DNA from 3 places in the Geobacillus sp. YF-1 genome. Region 1 is predicted to be linked to each of the others. Evidence: predicted binding sites of a transcription regulator. Region 1 holds the regulator's gene; each other region holds the start of a gene.

Region 1 (6,498 bases):
AACCGGCAGCATTTCGCCCAAAACCGCTGCTTCGGGCGTGACAGAAACGCGCGGGCAGCGCATTGTTCCACCGACAAGCGGTCTCGTTCGTTTCCACGCTTCCGGCGTGACAGAAACATGCCGGCAGCTGAAGGGCAACCGGGCGGGACGACGGCTAGCTTCTCAAGCCGGCGGCGCAAAATCCGTTTTCATTATTGCACATTTCCAGCGCCAATAAACACCCGGCGGCTGTTTTTTTGTCCCGTTTGCCGTTGGATTGAACCAACGCGCTTTTCTTATCATTTCGCCAAACATATGCTACAATACGGATATATTTTGAATAAAGGGGTAAGAAAACTTGAAACGTCATGACTGGTACGTGCTGATCACCTATATTGCCATGCAGCTGTCCGCTTTTGCCGGCGTGCCGCTTCTATGCGCCCTCGGCGTCGGGTCAAGCGCGGAAACCCCCAGCGAAGCTACAAAAATCGCTTCTGGATATTGGGCGGTCATCAGCTTTTTGACAGCGTTTGTCATTATTTTATGGCTGCTTCGCCGCGCCCGCCCTGAGCGAAACATGCGGCAGATGCCGCTCGCTTCATCGTGGATGTGGGCATTTTTAGGCGTATTTTTGGCGCTTGTCGCCCAAAGCATCGCCGTCAATATCGAATGGCGGCTGCTCGGCATTGAACCAGGATCGGAGAACACAAGACAAATCATTGAGATCATTCGCTTGACACCGCTGCTAGTCATTGTCGCTTCGGTCATCGGCCCGATTTTGGAAGAACTCGTTTTCCGCAAAATCATTTTTGGATCGCTTTATGAAAAATACCGCTTTTGGCCGGCCGCGCTCGCAAGCTCGCTTCTTTTCGCCATCGCCCATATGGAGCTGGAGCATTTGCTTTTGTATACAGCGATCGGTCTGACGTTCGCCTTTTTATATGCGAAAACCGGCCGCATTTTCGTGCCGATGTTCGCCCATGTGGCGATGAACACGTTCGTCGTCGTTGTGCAGATGCTACTGGCTGATGAAATGGAAAAAATGATGCGCCAGCCGGAATTGCCGCTGACGATTTGGGGGGCATGGTTATGACGCGCCACCCTCGACTCTTCTCATTGCCCTATTTCCTTCTAGGTTTGCTGTTTACGTATTTGGCGATCCAAAGCGCGCATGAAACGATTTGGAACGTTTCGACCATCGCCTTGGCGGCGTTGGCGGCTTTTGATTTCGGAACCGCCTTTCGTCTGCTTTTTACCCCGAAGCGATAAAGAAGGTGCCCCAAACGTACGATCGGGACACCTCTTTTTATGATATGCCCATCCGTGCTCCCTCGATCTGTTTCCCGCGAACATCCCCGTCGGCAAGCGGCGATTTTCATCCCCGTCTGGAGGGCAGATCACAGCTTGCCCATGGATCTTTCCCGTGAAAATGCCGGACTGACGCGAGATTTTCACCCTCCAAGTGGAGGGCAGATCACAGCTTGCCCATGGATCTTTCCCGTGAAAATGCCGGACCGGCGCGAGATTTTCCCCCCGAGTGGACGCTGTCCATGGAATTTTTTGTTTAAAAATCGCTTTGGCCGTGCGCCGCTTTACTCGTTGTCTCCTTGTTCCGCCGCTGATCGCGCCTTCCGGTAGCCGATTTTTGCGATCCAAATGCTCCCTTCATACAAAAGCGTGAGCGGAATCATGACGATCACTTGCGACAACACATCGGGCGGCGTGATAATCGCCGCGATAATTAACAGCACCAAATACGCATACTTGCGAACGCGAACAAGAAACTGCGGCGTGATAAGCCCTAAGCGGGTGAAAAACAGCACCACGATCGGCAACTGAAACACAACGCCAAACGGCAGCACAAGCTGAAGCAGAAACTGGAAATATTCGTTAATGCCGATCATTTGCTGGACCCCCAGCTGTTCAGCCAGCTGGTTCATAAATCGAACGACAAATGGAAACAAAACGAAATAGGCAAAGCTGACACCGCCCAAAAAAAGAACAATCGATGCCGGAATATAGCTTAGCGTTACCTTCCGCTCTTTTTCATACAGACCGGGGCTGACAAACGCCCAAATTTGATACAGCAGCACCGGAGACGTCAGCACGGCGGCAATGACAAAAGCAAACTGAAAGTATACTTTGATCGGATCGGTCAGGCGAAAGGCGTTCATGGTCAGCTGCTTTGTCTCAGCCGTTCGTTGCAAATAAATAATGACATCATCGACGAAAAAGAAGCTCGCCGCCAACGCCGCGGCGAAAAAAACGAGCACAATGATCAGCCGCTTTCGCAGCTCACCGAGGTGTTCATACACTGACATCTCTTTGTCATTCATGGTTCCTCATCCCGCCTTATCACCGGTCGGTTTTCGTTTCGTCCTCATCCGCAAGACCCTTGGTGGCGTCTTTGAACTCGCGCAGCGACTCGCCAAACGAACGCCCTAGTTCCGGCAGCTTTTTCGTGCCAAACAACAGCAAAATCAAAACAGCCAGCAATACATATTTCATGAATGATTCTCTCCTTTTGCCGATGGCGATGGATAGTTTTTCAAAAAGTACACGAGCGATTGCAGCTCAATGGCCAAATCGATGTGGTGAACGCGAATATGGTCAGGCACGTTCAGCCGCGCCGGAGTAAAGTTTAAAATTCCTTTAATCCCTTGGGCGACAAGGCGATCGGTCAACGCCTGAGCCGCGGAGGCCGGCACGGTTAAAATAGCGACCGGAATGTCGCCGCGCAGCCGTTCTTCCAGCTCATCGAGATGATAGACGGGCACGCCGCCGACTGTCGTCCCTACTTTTTGCTTATCAACATCGAACGCCATCACAATTTTCGTGTTATTGTTTTTCGAAAAATTATAGTTTAAAAAAGCGGTGCCTAAATTGCCGACTCCAAACAGCGCCACTTCAGTCACTTCATCCTCTTCCAACGTTTGGCGAAAAAACGACAACAAATAATGGACATTATACCCGTATCCTTTTTTGCCGAGCGCGCCAAAATACGAAAAATCGCGGCGGATCGTCGCTGGATCGACTTTCACCGCCTCGCTCAGCTCAGCGGAAGAGACGCGCTGCTTTCCTGATGCATGCAAGTTCTTTAAAAATCGGTAATAAAGCGGCAGCCGCTTAGCCGTCGCTTGCGGAATTTTCGGTTGTTCATTGCTCATTGTCTCATCCCCTAGCTAATCGGTTTTCCGTCGATAATGGCCGGATTTCCCGCCCGTTTTTTCGACCAAATACGTCGGACCGATCGTCATCCCTTTGTCGAGCGCCTTACACATGTCGTATACCGTCAACGCACAAACCGAAACGGCCGTCAGCGCTTCCATTTCCACCCCCGTGCTCCCTTTCGTTTTCACGGTCGCTGTAATGACAAGACGAGGCTCGGTTTCTTCATGCTCCCAAGAAAACGTGAAATCGACGCTCTTTAGCATCAGCGGGTGGCACATCGGGATCAGGTCAGCCGTTTTTTTGGCCGCCATGACCCCTGCCACTTGGGCGACGGCCAGCACATCCCCTTTTTTAATGTCACGGCCTTTGATTTTTTCATAAATTTCTTGGCTGACAGTGACACTCGTTCGCGCCACCGCGACCCTGACCGTCTCTTCTTTGTCCGTGATATCGACCATCTTCGCGCGTCCCTCTTCATTAAAATGGGTAAACGATGACAAAGCCATCTCCTCCATGTCTACACTATACATGATTTTTCTCCTTCTGTCTTTGACCGTCTGAGCAACATACGTTAAACTATTCCGAGAGGTGAACCGACATGATGATTTTGCAAGTGCGTGGACTCACGAAATATTTTGGCGCTGACCTTATTTTATCGAATATTAAACTAGAAATACAGTCCCGCGACCGCATCGCCCTTGTCGGCCGAAACGGAGCGGGAAAATCGACATTATTAAAAATCATCGCCGGCGAACTATCTTTTGACAGCGGTGAAATCATCAAGCCAAACCATCTCAAAATCGGCTATTTGGCACAACAGAGCGGGTTGGAATCATCACGCTCCATTTGGGAGGAAATGCTCGACGTGTTCGCACCGCTTCAAGCGATGGAACAACAGCTGGCCGCGCTCGGCTCTCAGCTTGGCGATCCCGATGTGCTCGCCGATCCCGTCCGCTATGAAAAAACGCTGAAAATGTACGATGAACTGCAAGAGCAGTATAAGGAACAAGGCGGCTATCAATATGAGGCCGACATTCGTTCCGTCTTGCACGGATTGCAATTTTCTTCATACGATTATCAAACAACGCCGGTCTCTTCGTTAAGCGGCGGACAGCGAACACGGCTCGCTCTCGGAAAGCTGCTGTTGTCCAAGCCGGATTTGCTGATTTTAGACGAACCGACCAACCATTTAGACTTGGACACACTCGCTTGGCTGGAACAGTATTTGCAGGCATATCCGGGCGCCCTCTTGCTCGTCTCCCATGACCGATACTTTCTCGACAAAGTTGCCAATCACGTGTACGAGCTGTCCAACGCCAAGCTGCGGACGTACAACGGCAACTACAGCCGCTATCTGGAACTGAAAGCGCAGCAATATGAGCAAGAGCTACAGCGATATGAAAAACAACAGGAAGAAATCGCCCGATTGCAAGAGTTTATTCAGCGCAACATCGCCCGCGCCTCGACGGCCAAGCGGGCGCAAAGCCGGCGAAAACAGCTGGAGAAAATGGAGCGAATGGAACGGCCTGTCGGAGAGGAAAAATCGGCATCATTTTCTTTCACGATCGAACGACCAAGCGGTCAACAAGTGCTCATCGCTGAAGACGTGGCCGTCGTTTACCGGAACGAGCCGGTCATTCGTCATATCAGCTTCCACATCGCCCGCGGCGAAAGCGTCGCGTTGGTCGGTCCAAACGGCATCGGCAAATCTACACTGTTGAAAGCCATCGCCGGGCAGCTTCCCATTCAAGCCGGACATTTGCGCTACGGCACGAACGTCCAAATCGGATATTATGATCAAGATCAAGCCGACCTGTCGTCTAATAAACGAGTCATTGACGAATTATGGGATGCTTCCCCCCTTAAAACAGAAAAAGAAATCCGAACGATACTCGGCAACTTCCTGTTTTCGGGCGATGACGTTTTAAAACCGATCTCAGCGTTGAGCGGCGGGGAAAAGGCGCGCTTGGCGCTCGCGAAGCTGATGCTCCAGCAGGCCAATTTTCTCATTCTGGACGAGCCGACCAACCATTTAGACCTCGACAGCAAACAAGTGCTCGAACAGGCATTGATCGACTATCCAGGCACCATTTTGTTCGTCTCCCACGACCGCTATTTCATCAACCGCATCGCTACGAAGGTGCTCGAGCTGTCAAGCGACGGCCTTAGCGAATATTTGGGAGACTATGACTACTATATCGCCAAAAAAGAAGAAATGCGTGAGTTAGCCCGTTTGGATGCCAGCCCAATCGTTCCGAGCAGCAACGAGTCGGCGAAATCTGTTTATGAACAAGAAAAAGAGGAAAAAAGGCGCCAGCGTCAACGTCAACGCCGCCTAGCCGAAATCGAAGCAGAAATCACCGCGCTTGAAGAGCAAATCGCCCAAGCCGAACAGCGACTATGCGATCCGTCCGTTTATGACGACTACGAAACAGCACAACAGCTTGTGCAAGAAAACGAGGAGCGAAAGCAGCAAGTGGAAAAACTGCTGGCCGAATGGGAGCAGCTTTATGACTCACCATAACCAACCGCCCGCCGGTTATTTCGGTGGGCGGTTTCAATTAGTCACATTATCCACAAAGAAATCCACAATCTATCCAGTGAAATATAGGTTATTCACCAACTTTTCCACATTATCCACAAAAAACAGCTCAATTTTGTTCAACATCGCTGTGTATTATTTTCCTCATATTCATCCGATTTACGCCATATTTCCACATCATCCACAACCTGTGGATGAAACTATGCACAAATCGGACCACCAGTCTGTCCACCAATCCACCCTTGCCGTCTAAAAAAAGAAACGGCGGTTGGCCCGCCGCCAAAACCGCCGATTGTGCCCATCGGTTTGTCCTTCGTTACGTTACGCCAACGGCAAGCTTGGATCGGCGTTCAACGCCAAATCTGACCGCCTGCCTTGCCAGTACAACATCGTGCCCGCTGCCGCAATCATCGCCGCATTATCGGTACACAATGATAAGGGTGGAATAACCAGCTCCACACCGGGGAGCTCCTGCCTCATTCGCTCCCCTAATGCAGTCCGCAACCCGCGGTTGGCCGCCACTCCACCAGCGAGCAACACTTGCCGGACGCGATATTGTTTGGCTGCTTGTAAAGTCTTTGTCGTCAACACTTCAACTACGCTGGCTTGAAAACTGGCTGCCATCTGCTTCGGATCGATCTCCTCGCCGCGCTGTTTAGCACGATGAAGCGTATTCAACACCGCCGATTTTAAGCCGCTGAAACTGAAATCATACGATCCTTCCTCAAGCCATGCCCGCGGCAAGTCAATGGTCGGCTCTCCTTCTTGGGCCAACCGGTCAATGTGCGGCCCTCCCGGATACGGAA
Region 2 (6,498 bases), 310 kb from region 1:
ATTTTATAATATTTATAATTAGTCTACAAGGAATGTAGGCGTTTTGTCAATATACATACCATTAATATATGGGACTTGAGCGTCTTTATTTAACAAAAAGAGGGCGGAAATCGTTTCCGCCCGCCACAATTCATTCATTTGAGGAGGTTACTATGCATCATACGCAAAAACGTTGTTCTTGCTTGGACGCTTACCTAGATGAGGCCAATCGGGCCACCTGCGCGAGCGTCTCATCGACGTGCCCCTTTACTTTCACCCCGCGCCATTCTTTGACCAATGTTCCATCGGGGGCGATAATGAACGTCGAGCGCTCGATGCCCATGTATTCTTTGCCAAAATTCCGCTTTTTCTTCCAGACCCCATACAGTTCTGCCACCTGATGCTGCTCATCGGAAAGAAGCAAAAACGGCAATTCATACTTCTCAACGAACGTTTCATGCCGCTTGACTGGGTCTGTGCTCACCCCTAAGATGACGGCATTCAATTCGTTAAACCGTTCATAGCGGTCGCGAAAATCGCATGCCTCGGTCGTGCACCCGGGCGTCATGTCCTTTGGATAAAAATAAAGAATGACATACTGACCGCGAAAATCGGAAAGCGACACCATTTCCCCGTTGCTTGCTGGCAAAGTGAAATCCGGGGCTGGCTGGCCAATCACTGCCGTCATGGCATTCCCTCCGTCTTCGATGTTTTCTTTTAGCGTAGCGAAGACGAAGAGAATTTGCAACTGTCAGCGATGGTCCCAGTCAAATACAGTGCGCGTGACAATGACAGCAGGCATAATGTAGCCGAGAAGCGCTTCGGCAATGGCGATCCACCGCCCGATGCCGATCGGGGTCACATCCCCGTACCCGACGGATAAGAGCGTCATACCGCTTAAGTACAAGCTATCCTCAAGCAAAGCGAGACGTTCTCCTGTGGCACTGTTCGGAGACGGAGTAAACACTTGATGGCCGTTGATCTGCAAAATCATGTAAATCATAGCAAACCCAAGCATCATCGTTACGTACCACTGAACAAGCACCCATAAGCTGTCGAGCGAAAGCCGGTGCGTCGCTTGCACGCGCGCCGTCCAAAGCGAGGTGATACAGCCTAGGAGGACGGCGGCAATCACTCCGAGGAAGGCGTAATCCATCGCATCCCCCCATCTTTGTCCGTTGTTCATATATACGTGGCCGGACAAGCAATTATGACGGGGAGGAACCAGCGGGGAGTGAAACCAACCGACCGCACCAAGGCGCCGTCTGTCGAGTGGCTCATCCAGTCAAATGGCCAGTTGTCATTTTGACCGAACGCACTCCTCACTGGAAAAAAAAGCGGGCAGCCAGCTCAGTGAGGCGCAAATCGCGTTGTCATGGCGACTCCTCACCGGAAAAAGAAGCGGGCCAGCACCTCTTTCAGCGTCGCGGCGCTGTGGTGAAACCAAGTTTGCTCGTGATCGTCCAGCTCGATTTCAATCACTTCGCGGATGCCATTACGGTTGATGACCGCTGGTACACCGATATAGACGTCGCGTTCACCGTATAAGCCGTCCAAATAAGCCGAGACGGTCAAAATGGCATTTTCGTTATGCAAAATGGCGCGCGTCACGCGGGCAAGCCCCATGGCGATGCCGTAGTATGTCGCTCCTTTTTTCTCGATAATTTGATAAGCAGCGTCACGAACGTTGGCAAAAATGCGCTCCAAATCCTCCCTTGCCTGTTCTCCTTTCGATTCGATCCACTTGCGGATCGGCACCCCGCCGATGTCAGCCTGGCTCCAGACCGGAAGCTCGGTATCGCCGTGTTCCCCGATAATGTAGGCGTGGACATTCGTCGGGGCGATGGCGAAATACTCGCCTAATAAAAAGCGAAAGCGGGCGGTGTCCAAAATCGTGCCCGATCCGATTACTCGTTCTGGCGGCAGGCCGCTGAACTTCCACGTCGCATATGTTAAAATATCAACCGGATTGGTGGCGACAAGAAACAATCCTTGAAACCCGGATGCCATAACCGATTCAACGATCGAGCGGAAAATGGCGATATTTTTATCCACTAGATCAAGCCGCGTCTCGCCTGGTTGTTGATTGGCGCCGGCGCAAATGACGACTAAATCAGCGTCGCGGCAGTCGCGGTAATCGCCATGCCAAATGTCCGTGGGCTTCGGCGCAAACACTTTCCCATGGTTGAAATCCATCGCATCGCCCGCAGCTTTATTTTCGTTCGCATCGATGAGCACAATTTCATCGGCAATCCCTTGGTTCAATAAAGCAAAAGCATAACTGGCGCCGACCAATCCGGTGCCGATGACCGCCACGCGATTTCCTCCTCCGTTTTTCATCGCTGTCTCCCTCCTCATGATTGTGAATATATTCACAAATTATTTTACACGATGAAGCGAGAACTATGCATAAACGATTATGGCAATTGTTTGGCCGTTGTTTGGCATTTTTATGACAGCCTCCGTTAAGCAAAAAACGGACGGGGCAGTCAGCTCCCCGTCCCGCGATACCGCCTCACCCCAGCGTTCCAAAGCATGACGGCGATGGCAAAAAACAAGGCGCCGACGACCGGAGTGAAAAACGCGTAGCCATACCATTCTTCCTTGCGGAGAAAATACGAAGCCGGATAGACGCCGACGAAGGCAAACGGCAACACCCACGTTAAAATATAGCGGATGACGCGATGGTAAATATCGACCGGGTAGCGGCCATAGCTGCTGATGTTGTACATCATCGGCATGATGGATGTGCGGGCATCGGCAAAAAAGCTAATCGTCGCCAGCGAAATGAAAATGCCGGCATAAATCAACACTCCGCCGACCACAAGCAAAATAAACATCAAGGCATCATACCAATGGAACGAAAGCGACAAGCGGCTGCCGGCATACACCATAATGACCAGCCCGGGCACAGCGCCGAGCAACGATTCGAGCTCCATTCGCTCGAGAATGATCTGAAACAGGCTGTGCACCGGGCGCGTCAACACGCGGTCCATTTCGCCTTGGACAATGTAGCGCTCATTAAAATCCCATAAGTTGAAAAAGGCCGCAAATACGGCGTACGGCACGAGGAAAAAGCCGTAAATGAACAACATCTCATCGCGCGACCAACCGTGAAGCAGCGGCGTATGGCTGAACACAACGAGCAAAAAGATCAAGTTGACGGCCTGAGCCATCAAGTCGGACAGCCACTCTACGAACAAATCGGCACGATATTGCAGTTTCGTCTTCATATATTGCCCCATGTATTGAACAAACACCGATACGTAAAACAACGTTTACCCTCCTTGCACAACGAGACGCCGTTTCGCCGCCCTCCATAACCATCCAAGCGGGAACAGCAACGCGATGCACCATGCCGCCTGCATGAGCAGGCCGTCGCGAGCGGCGGCGCCTTGGAAGCTTTCCGTAACAATCATGCTCGGGATATAGCTGATCGCCTGAAACGGAAAATAGTGCATCCATCGCTGCGCCCAATCTGGATAAAAGGAAAGCGGCAAAATCAACCCGGAAAACAAGTCGATGATAAACCGCTTCGCCCGCAGCAACCCTTCATTGCGGAACGTAAAAAACGTCACAACCCCCGCAAGCAAGTTCAGCTCGGAAAAAATGATAAAGCTGAATAAAAGCGACAGAGCGAAGGCGAACCACGTTTTCGCGTGTTCTGGAAACTGCAGCGGCAAAAAAAGCGATACGACCAAAAGCCCAGGCAATGATAAAAAGAACAGGCGGAACAGCCCCTCGCCAAGCCCTTGCACCGCTTTCATTCCCAAATAGCTGTACGGGCGGATCAATTCCACCGCTACTTTTCCATCCCGGATTTCCATGGCGATTTCGCGGTCAAGGTTGTTAAAATAAAACGCCCGCGCCAGCCAAGAAATGGCGACATACGTCGTCATTTGCTCAAGCGACATCCCTTGCATCGACGGCCTGCCCCCATAAACGGCCGACCAAAGGAAGTAGTACGCCGCAATGTTAATGGCGTAAATGAGAATCCCCGTATAATAGTTGGTCCGGTAAGCGAGCATCATTAAAAAGCGGATGCGAATCATTTCCATATACTTATCCATGCACCGCACCCTCTTCGTAAATGTGGCGAACGATCTCTTCCGTCGACGCTTCATAAATCCGAATATCTTGCAGCGGGTAGCGGGCGGCGACGCGGCTGACGACTTCCGGCACTCCTCCCGATGGAACGTGCGCCACCCAAATGTTCGGCTGCTCTCCTTTTTTCCAGACGACATCCAAGCCAACCGTCAGCTCCTGCAAAGGCGGAGCGGCCGTTGCTTCTGCGAATGTAAACGCCACCCGTTTTCCTTGTCCCCACTTTTCTTTTAACGTTTCGAGCGAACCATCATAAATGATTTTTCCTTCGTCAAGCATGATCACCCGCTCGCACAGCGCCTCGATGTCTGACATGTCGTGCGTCGTCAGCAAAATCGTCGTTCCGTACCGCTCGTTCAACTGTTTCAAAAACTGACGGATGTTGAGCTTAACAAGCACATCCAAACCGATTGTCGGCTCGTCCAAAAACAACAGCGGCGGATTGTGAATGAGCGCGGCGGCGAGCTCGCAGCGCATCCGCTGCCCGAGCGACAGCTTGCGCACCGGCTTATCAAGCAGCGATCCGATCTCAAGCATCTCGATCACCTCGCCCATATGGCGGTCGTACTGTTCATCGGGAACGCGGTACACTTTTTTCAACAAGCGAAACGATTCTTGAACCGCGATATCCCACCACAATTGCGAGCGCTGGCCGAACACAACGCCGATCGTGCGCACAAATTTCTCCCGCTCTTGATGCGGGTTCATCCCGTTGACGACGATGCGACCTGACGTCGGGGTTAAAATACCGGTCAACATCTTGATCGTCGTCGACTTGCCGGCCCCGTTTTCGCCGATATAACCGACGATTTCACCTCGCTTGACAGCAAAAGAAATGCCGTCAACCGCCCGAACGGTCGTGTAACGGCGCGTCCATAAATCACGAAACGCCCCGACGAGGCCGGAGCGGCTTCTATGGACTTTAAATTCTTTTCGCAGCTGTTCAACTTCAATGATGTTCATCTTTCTCCTCCCGCCTCTTTAGTTGCCGACTAACAAAGGGGTTTGCCTGTTTTCCGTTACATCGCCATTCATTATACATAAATCATCGTCATTTGCACCTGTTTTGTGTCTCATCCATACCAAAGGGGCTCGTTTGTACGCGCGAACACCCTAGCCGCAACTGACAACCCCATTATGGTAAAATAAAGGCGCAGTTATCGGAAACAGGAGGATCAAACGATGCAGTGGACCAAATCAGAACAATTCTATGAGGAAGCACTTAAGCACATTGTCGGCGGGGTGAACAGCCCGTCCCGCTCATACAAAGCCGTCGGCGGCGGAGCACCAGTCGTGATGGAACGGGCGCAGGGAGCGTATTTCTGGGATGTAGATGGAAACCGGTACATCGACTATTTGGCCGCCTACGGGCCGATCATCGCCGGCCACGCCCATCCACACATCGCCGCGGCCATCCGCCGCGCCGCCGAGACCGGGGTGCTGTACGGCACGCCGACGCCGCATGAGATTACGTTCGCCAAAATGTTAAAAGAGGCGATCCCGTCGCTTGAAAAAGTACGGTTTGTCAACTCAGGAACGGAAGCGGTGATGACGACGATCCGCGTCGCCCGCGCCTACACCGGCCGCAGCAAAATCGTGAAATTCGCCGGCTGCTACCATGGCCATTCAGATCTTGTGCTCGTCGCCGCCGGCTCAGGACCATCGACATTAGGGACGCCGGATTCAGCTGGCGTGCCGCCAAGCATTGCCCAAGAAGTGATTACGGTGCCGTACAATGATGCGGAATCGTTCCGTGAAGCGATGAACGTTTGGGGCGAGCAAGTCGCAGCCGTATTGGTCGAACCGATCGTTGGCAACTTCGGCATCGTTCTGCCAAAGCCAGGCTTTTTAGAAGCGATCAATGAGGTGGCCCACAAAAAAGGGGCGCTTGTCATTTACGACGAAGTGATCACCGCCTTCCGCTTTATGTATGGCGGAGCGCAAAACTTGCTCGGCATCGAACCCGACTTGACAGCGATGGGGAAAATTATCGGCGGCGGCTTGCCGATCGGCGCATACGGCGGACGCCAAGACATTATGGAACAAGTCGCTCCGCTCGGACCGGCGTACCAAGCGGGGACGATGGCCGGCAACCCGGCGTCGATGCTCGCTGGCATCGCCTGCCTTGAAGTGTTAAAGCAAGAGGGCGTCTACGAACATCTGGATCGGCTAGGAGCCATGCTCGAAGAAGGCATCCTCGCCCATGCCCGCCAATGCGGCCTGCCGGTGACCGTCAACCGCTTAAAAGGTGCGCTCACCGTCTTCTTTACGGAAGAAAAAGTCGAAAACTATGAGCAAGCCCAGCGCAGCGACGGCACGTTGTTTGCGAAATTTTTCAAGCTCATGCTCAAACAAGGAATCAATCTTGCACCGTCCAAATATGAAGCATGGTTTATCACCCTCGCTCATACCGAA
Region 3 (6,498 bases), 350 kb from region 1:
ATCGCCGCGATTTTGGCTTCGTTCCGGCAGCAGCCGCCGGTGGAGGTCGCGGGGAAAAAGGTGACGGTGATCGAGGATTACAAAACAAGGGAGCGGACGAACACAGTCACCGGAGAGAAAACGGCGCTCACCCTTCCGGCTTCGAACGTGTTGAAATACGTATTGGAGGATGGCTCGTGGTTTTGTTTGCGTCCGTCAGGGACGGAACCGAAAATGAAAGCGTACTTTGGTGTGAAAGGGACATCGCTCCAAGACAGCGAGGAGAAGTTGGCCGCGCTGACGGGTGCCGTCATGCGGCGAGTGCACGACGTCTTGCGCGCGGTGTCGCCTTCTTACGCTCCGTAACGGGCGGACAAACAGCGGCGGGGAATTGGACGAAAAACCAATTCCCCGCTTGCTTTAGGAGTAAAAATGGGCGTACGCCTCCGTCCCCATTTGTTGTTCGCTGACTTCAAGGGCATGATCGATGTAGCGCAACAGAGCGTGGAGCCGCTCTTGAATGATCGAGTAATCATGCTCGAAATTATAAGCGTGAAGGAACTTTTCGATTTTTTTGGATAGCATATCATCGGGCGTGCGCACCATTAAAATCAGCAAATTATCCCACTCCGAGCGATGCGTGTAATAGAGCGCTTTATCGTAGTCGACGGTGTTCAAGCGGCATGCCTCCTTTATCGGGAAGGAGTCATTGTTAGTGTATGACGCCCTCCGTTTTTGTTGCCCTGTAAATGTTGTGACAGAAGGCAAAATATAAATTATACCCGAAACGGAGGAGAAAAAAGAAAAGAAAATATTGCAATTTTGTGACAAGAATAGTATCCTCTAAGTAAGGGGATGATGAGATGAATCAACGACATGAAGGACAACAAATGACCAACATGTGCAAATGGATGGCGTCCGTCGGCTTAACGGTCGGAACAGCGCTTTTTTTGCTCAGTTTTATCGCAAACGCTTACAACAAAGACTTTTTTCTTACCATTGTCAGCCTTGGAATTATCGGCGCTTCGATGGTGATGTTCGGGTTCGGCTTGTTCATGGGCCTGCTCATGGAAACGTATCGCCGTGATTCGACTAAACACGTATAGCAGGAGCCGAAAAACGAAAAACACCGGCGTTCAGTCCGGTGTTTTTCGTTTTTGCTGCGCCCGCCACCAGAAGAGGGCGAAGCTGAAAGCGATCACGAAGGCGAGAAGAAAAAACGGGCGATAGGCGTGGAGGTATTGTTTGACGGCCGTCCAGCGGCTTTCAAAATAAGCGCCAATCGTCAAAAACACCGCCACCCACACCATGGCTCCGCTGTAGGCAAATAGGGCAAACTTTCGCCATTGGTAGGCGTTCGTCCCGGCCCAAAAAGCGGCGAGATGCCGAACGCCGGGGATGAAATAGCAAATGAACAGGACAGTTGGACCGAGTTTCACAAACAGCGCTTTCGTTTGCTCGAGCCGTTTTTCCGTTACGTGGAGCTTAGGACCAAATCGGTGTAAAAACGGTAACCCAAGCGTAATTCCGAGCGTGTAGCTGAGCGAGATGCCTATAACGGCGCCAAGCCAGCAAAAAAGGAAAGCGAGCGGATAGGAAAACGAACCGGTCGATACGCGGTAGCCGGCATAGGTCAGCAGCAATTCATCAGGAATCGGCAGCCCTACGATGCCAAGCATGAGCGCGATCATAATGCCGATATAGCCGAAATGGTCGATGAGATGGTGCAAATAATGTTGCAAATAACCACCACGCTTTGCCGCAATTTCTTGTATATGACCATTATAAGCCAACGGTCCCCAAATGAAAATGGGGCGCTGCGCGTTCATGCCAAACGATCGAACGTATCAAACCGCCGTTTCCCTCATACATTGTGGTAAGAAGAAAAGGGGGGATTGGATGCGGCAGGACGAGCTGAAAGAGCTGGAGCGGGCGATTGCGGAGATTACGGAAATTGCCGAAGGATTTGGCCTTGATTTTTATCCAATGCGCTATGAAATTTGCCCGGCGGACATTATTTACACGTTTGGCGCCTACGGCATGCCAACGCGATTTTCCCATTGGAGCTTTGGCAAACAGTTTTACAAAATGAAACTGCATTACGACTTAGGGTTAAGCAAAATTTACGAACTCGTCATCAACTCGGACCCTTGCTACGCGTTTTTGCTTGATACGAATACGCTGATCCAAAACAAACTGATCGTCGCCCATGTGTTGGCGCATAGCGACTTTTTCAAAAACAACGTCCGCTTCAGCAACACAAAGCGCGATATGGTGGAAAGCATGGCGGCGACAGCAGAGCGAATCAAGCATTACGAACATCAATACGGAAAACTGGAAGTGGAGAAATTTTTAGACGCCGTCTTGGCGATTCAAGAGCATATCGATCCCTCGCTCTTGCGGCCGAAACTGTCGTGGACGTGGGAAGATACGGAAGTGTACGAAGAGGAAGAGGAGGCGAAAGCGTCAACGCCGTATGACGATCTCTGGTCGCTTGATGAACGAAACAAGCCAAAAACGCCGCCGCGCAAAAAACGGCGCAAGTTTCCGCCGCAGCCGGAAAAAGATGTGCTGTTGTTCATTGAAGAATACAGCCGTGAGCTGGAGGACTGGCAGCGCGACATTTTGACGATGATGCGCGAAGAAATGTTGTATTTCTGGCCGCAGCTCGAGACGAAAATCATGAACGAAGGCTGGGCGACGTATTGGCATCAGCGCATTTTGCGCGAGATGGACTTGACGAGCGATGAGGCGATTGAATTTGCGAAACTGAATGCCAACGTCGTGCAGCCGTCGCGCACCGGCATTAACCCGTACTATTTAGGGTTGAAAATTTTCGAAGACATTGAAGAACGTTGGAACAACCCGACCGAGGAGATGAAAAAATACGGTGTCAAACCCGGATCGGGGCGGGCGAAAATTTTTGAAGTGCGCGAACTGGAGTCGGACATTTCGTTTCTGCGCAACTATTTGACGAAAGAGCTCGTCATGCGCGAAGATATGTATTTGTTCCAGAAACAAGGAAAAGAATATAAAATCGTCGACAAAAACTGGGAGACTATCCGCGATCAACTCGTCAGCATGCGAGTCAACGGCGGATTCCCGTATATCACAGTCAATGACGGCGATTATATGCGCAACGGCGAGTTGTATTTAAAACATTGGTATGAAGGGATCGAACTCGACTTGAAGTATTTGGAAAAGGTGCTCCCGTACATTTATCAGTTGTGGGGCCGTCCAGTTCATATGGAGACGGTCGTCGAGGAAAAGTCGATGTTGTTTACGTATGACGGGAAAACGGTGCATCGAAAATATTTGTGACAAAGGCAGGGGCATCCTGCTTTTTTGTTTGTCACGATGAATATGTGAAAAACGACACAAATTATTCGAAATTAGTTCATACAGTGCCCATCATTTTATGAAATAATAAGCAGTAGATGATTTTGTGAAACTTATCACAAATTCTTTATTCATTGATGGTTTGTCGGGAGGATGGATATGTGGAAGCGACACGAAAAAACGCTTGCGTTCGTTAGCTTTGCTGTTGCAGCTGTTGTCTTGCTTTCCTTGATTGGCCGTTTGTTTTCGTAAGGGGGGATAAATCGTGAACGGCTACGATCCGGTGCTGCTTAGCCGTATTTTGACGGAATTGACGCTGACGATTCATATCATTTATGCCACGATTGGTGTTGGAGTTCCGCTGATGATCGCGATTGCCCAATGGATTGGGATTCGCAAAAACGATATGCATTACATTTTGCTCGCTCGCCGCTGGACGCGCGGCTTTGTCATCACCGTAGCGGTCGGCGTGGTGACAGGAACCGCGATCGGTTTGCAGCTGTCGCTTTTATGGCCGAACTTTATGCAGCTGGCTGGCCAAGTGATCAGCTTGCCGCTGTTTATGGAGACGTTCGCCTTCTTTTTTGAAGCGATTTTCCTCGGTATTTATTTGTATACATGGGATCGGTTTGAAAATCAGAAAAAACATTTGCTTTTGCTTATCCCGGTGGCGATCGGCTCTTCGGCATCAGCGATGTTTATTACGATAGTGAATGCCTTTATGAATACGCCGCAAGGGTTTGAGGTGAAAAACGGCGAGCTTGTCAACATCGATCCGATCGCGGCGATGTTCAACCCAGCGATGCCGACGAAAGTCGCCCATGTGCTGGCGACGGCGTATATGACGTCAGCATTCGTGCTTGCTTCGCTCGCCGCTTGGCATTTATGGAAAGGCAATTGTCACATTTATCATCGCAAGGCGCTTCATTTAACGATGAAAACGGCGTTTATTTTTTCGGTAGCCAGTGCATTGGTTGGTGACTTATCGGGCAAATTTTTAGCCGAATACCAGCCGGAAAAGCTGGCGGCCGCCGAATGGCATTTTGAAACGGGCTCCCATGCGCCGTTGATCCTGTTCGGTGCGCTTGGAGAAGACGGGGAAGTGAAATATGCCTTGAAAATTCCATACGCCCTTAGCATTTTGGCTCATAACCATCCCGCGGCGGTTGTGACTGGGTTGAATGATATTCCGGAAGATGAGCGTCCGCCGCTATCCATTCATTATTTATTCGATGTGATGGTCACGATCGGGGTGTTTTTAATGGTGGTCGCAGCCGCATATTGGCTCGGATCGATGTTTCGCTGGAAATGGACAGTGAAAAAATGGTTTTTTGGACTGTTGGTGGCGGGAGGGCCACTGGCGATGGTCGCGATTGAGGCGGGATGGTACTTAGCGGAAGTCGGGCGGCAGCCGTGGATTTTGCGCGGCTATATGAAAACGGCGGAAGGAGCGACATCGTCTGCGCATGTTGATACGATGCTTGTGTTGTTTTGCCTTTTGTATACCGTGTTGGTGATTGCAAGCGCAACAGTGCTCGTCCGTATGTTCCGCCGCAACCCGGTTGAGCGGGAGCTGGCAGAGCGGGCCAATAACGGGGAGGTGGCGCCATGACGCTCGAAGTCATTGGCATCTCGGTGTTATGGCTGTTTTTGTTCGGGTACATTCTCGTTGCTTCGATTGATTTCGGGGCTGGGTTTTTTAGCGCCTATAGTCATTGGGCAAACAAACAGCATCTTTTGCACCGCATCATTCAGCGCTATCTTTCCCCTGTCTGGGAAGTGACGAACGTCTTTCTTGTCTTTTTCTTTGTCGGCATGGTCGGCTTTTTTCCGAAAACGGCGTATTATTACGGTTCTATTTTGCTTGTCCCGGCGAGCATCTCGATCATTTTGTTAGCTATTCGCGGCTCGTACTACGCGTTTCATACGTATGGGGGGACGGAACGGAACTGGTATTTAATCGCTTATGGATTGACAGGGCTGTTGATCCCGGCCTCGCTGTCTATCGTGCTGACGATTTCCGAAGGCGGGTTTGTAGAGGCAGGCGCTTCAGGTGTTGCGCTTGATTATGGGAAGCTGTTTGCAAGCCCGTTGTCATGGAGCATTGTGCTGTTAAGCGTGACGAGCGTTCTTTACATTTCTGCCGTTTTCTTAACGTATTATGCGGACGCGGCCAAGGATGAACGAGCGCGGGCGCTGTTGCGCCGCTACGCTCTTCTTTGGAGCGGGCCGACGATGTTGTCAGCGCTGCTCATTATTTATCAGCTCCGCTACCATAATCCCGAACATTACGCCAACCTATGGAACGTGGCGTGGATGCTGGTCATTTCCTTTTTGTTTTTTGTCATGACCGTTTGGCTCCTTTGGCGGCAAAGGCGATTCGGCTGGGCGTTTATTGCGTTGTTGTTTCAATACGCGTTCGCCTTTTACGCCTATGGCATTTCACATTATCCGTATTTGCTATACCCGTATTTGACCATTTATGACGGGTTTACGAATGAGACGATGGCTATGGCGTTGATCGTTGCGTTTCTTGCCGGTCTATTGTTGTTAATTCCGTCACTTTATTTGCTTATGCGTCTCTTTTTGTTTAACAAGGCATACGTGAAAGGAAAATGGGAAGGAGGGAAAGGATGATGGAAACATTTTTGCTCATGTATGCGCCGATGATCATCGTCGCCCTGTCGATCGTTGCTGCGTTTTGGGCTGGTTTGAAAGATGGGCACGTAAACGAGTAAACACCATTTTTTCGTTCATGCATAGTTTGCCGCCGATCGCCCACACTAGCGGATGACAAGACATCAAGAAAGGATGGGCGATCATGAAAGAAGTGTTGCAACGGGTAAAAGAGCAGCTGGAACAATCGTTTCACGAACCGCAATCGACAAGCCTTGACGGGGCGATTCATGAGCTTGAACGGTTAAAAGCGAGCGCCGGGGACAAGCGGCAAATGATCGAAGATGTCATCCGCGCGGTGACTCACGCGCGCAATGCGCGAATGGAGCTCGCCGCGGCAGGAGATGAATCGGCGACGAACGCTTTCGCTGAAGCCTATCGGGCGCTCGACCAAGCGATTGAGTCGTACAGCGATGTGGATAACGATCCGGTATGAGGCAGGTGGGCATGTCCCATCTGCTTTCTTGCTATAAGGGAGGTCCGATCGGTTCAATCAGTGGCGGA

The links. The regulator Rex, encoded in region 1, represses fermentation and respiration genes when NADH is low (regulators of the CRP and FNR family bind a similar motif). The targets are predictions, from matches to a motif close to TTGTGAAATATTTCACAA.
Region 2: a site for Rex is predicted at 2,340-2,357, ahead of ACTVIM_RS02750 (L-lactate dehydrogenase). Genes of this name have one in related genera too.
Region 3: a site for Rex is predicted at 3,423-3,440, ahead of ACTVIM_RS03030 (cytochrome ubiquinol oxidase subunit I). Genes of this name have one in related genera too.

What each region holds. Positions count from the first base shown of each region.
Region 1 covers NZ_CP199850.1:251,560-258,057, reverse strand. Annotated here, with positions in the region: gene ACTVIM_RS01400 (lysostaphin resistance A-like protein) at 338-1,072, shown strand; gene ACTVIM_RS01395 (YdiK family protein) at 1,069-1,248, shown strand; gene tatC (twin-arginine translocase subunit TatC) at 1,572-2,315, opposite strand; gene tatA (twin-arginine translocase TatA/TatE family subunit) at 2,335-2,487, opposite strand; gene ACTVIM_RS01380 (redox-sensing transcriptional repressor Rex) at 2,484-3,146, opposite strand; gene moaC (cyclic pyranopterin monophosphate synthase MoaC) at 3,162-3,650, opposite strand; gene ACTVIM_RS01370 (ABC-F family ATP-binding cassette domain-containing protein) at 3,749-5,674, shown strand; gene tsaD (tRNA (adenosine(37)-N6)-threonylcarbamoyltransferase complex transferase subunit TsaD) at 6,014-6,498, opposite strand, start outside.
Region 2 covers NZ_CP199850.1:558,366-564,863, reverse strand. Annotated here, with positions in the region: gene bcp (thioredoxin-dependent thiol peroxidase) at 191-667, opposite strand; gene ACTVIM_RS02755 (ion channel) at 731-1,135, opposite strand; gene ACTVIM_RS02750 (L-lactate dehydrogenase) at 1,366-2,319, opposite strand; gene ACTVIM_RS02745 (ABC transporter permease) at 2,469-3,254, opposite strand; gene ACTVIM_RS02740 (ABC transporter permease) at 3,258-4,049, opposite strand; gene ACTVIM_RS02735 (ABC transporter ATP-binding protein) at 4,042-5,046, opposite strand; gene ACTVIM_RS02730 (glutamate-1-semialdehyde 2,1-aminomutase) at 5,266-6,498, shown strand, end outside.
Region 3 covers NZ_CP199850.1:597,819-604,316, forward strand. Annotated here, with positions in the region: gene ACTVIM_RS03005 (phospho-sugar mutase) at 1-345, shown strand, start outside; gene ACTVIM_RS03010 (YhdB family protein) at 400-657, opposite strand; gene ACTVIM_RS03015 (MFS transporter) at 843-1,085, shown strand; gene ACTVIM_RS03020 (DedA family protein) at 1,116-1,721, opposite strand; gene ACTVIM_RS03025 (SpoVR family protein) at 1,879-3,300, shown strand; gene ACTVIM_RS03030 (cytochrome ubiquinol oxidase subunit I) at 3,584-4,930, shown strand; gene ACTVIM_RS03035 (cytochrome d ubiquinol oxidase subunit II) at 4,927-5,955, shown strand; gene cydS (cytochrome bd oxidase small subunit CydS) at 5,955-6,056, shown strand; gene ACTVIM_RS03045 (hypothetical protein) at 6,140-6,430, shown strand.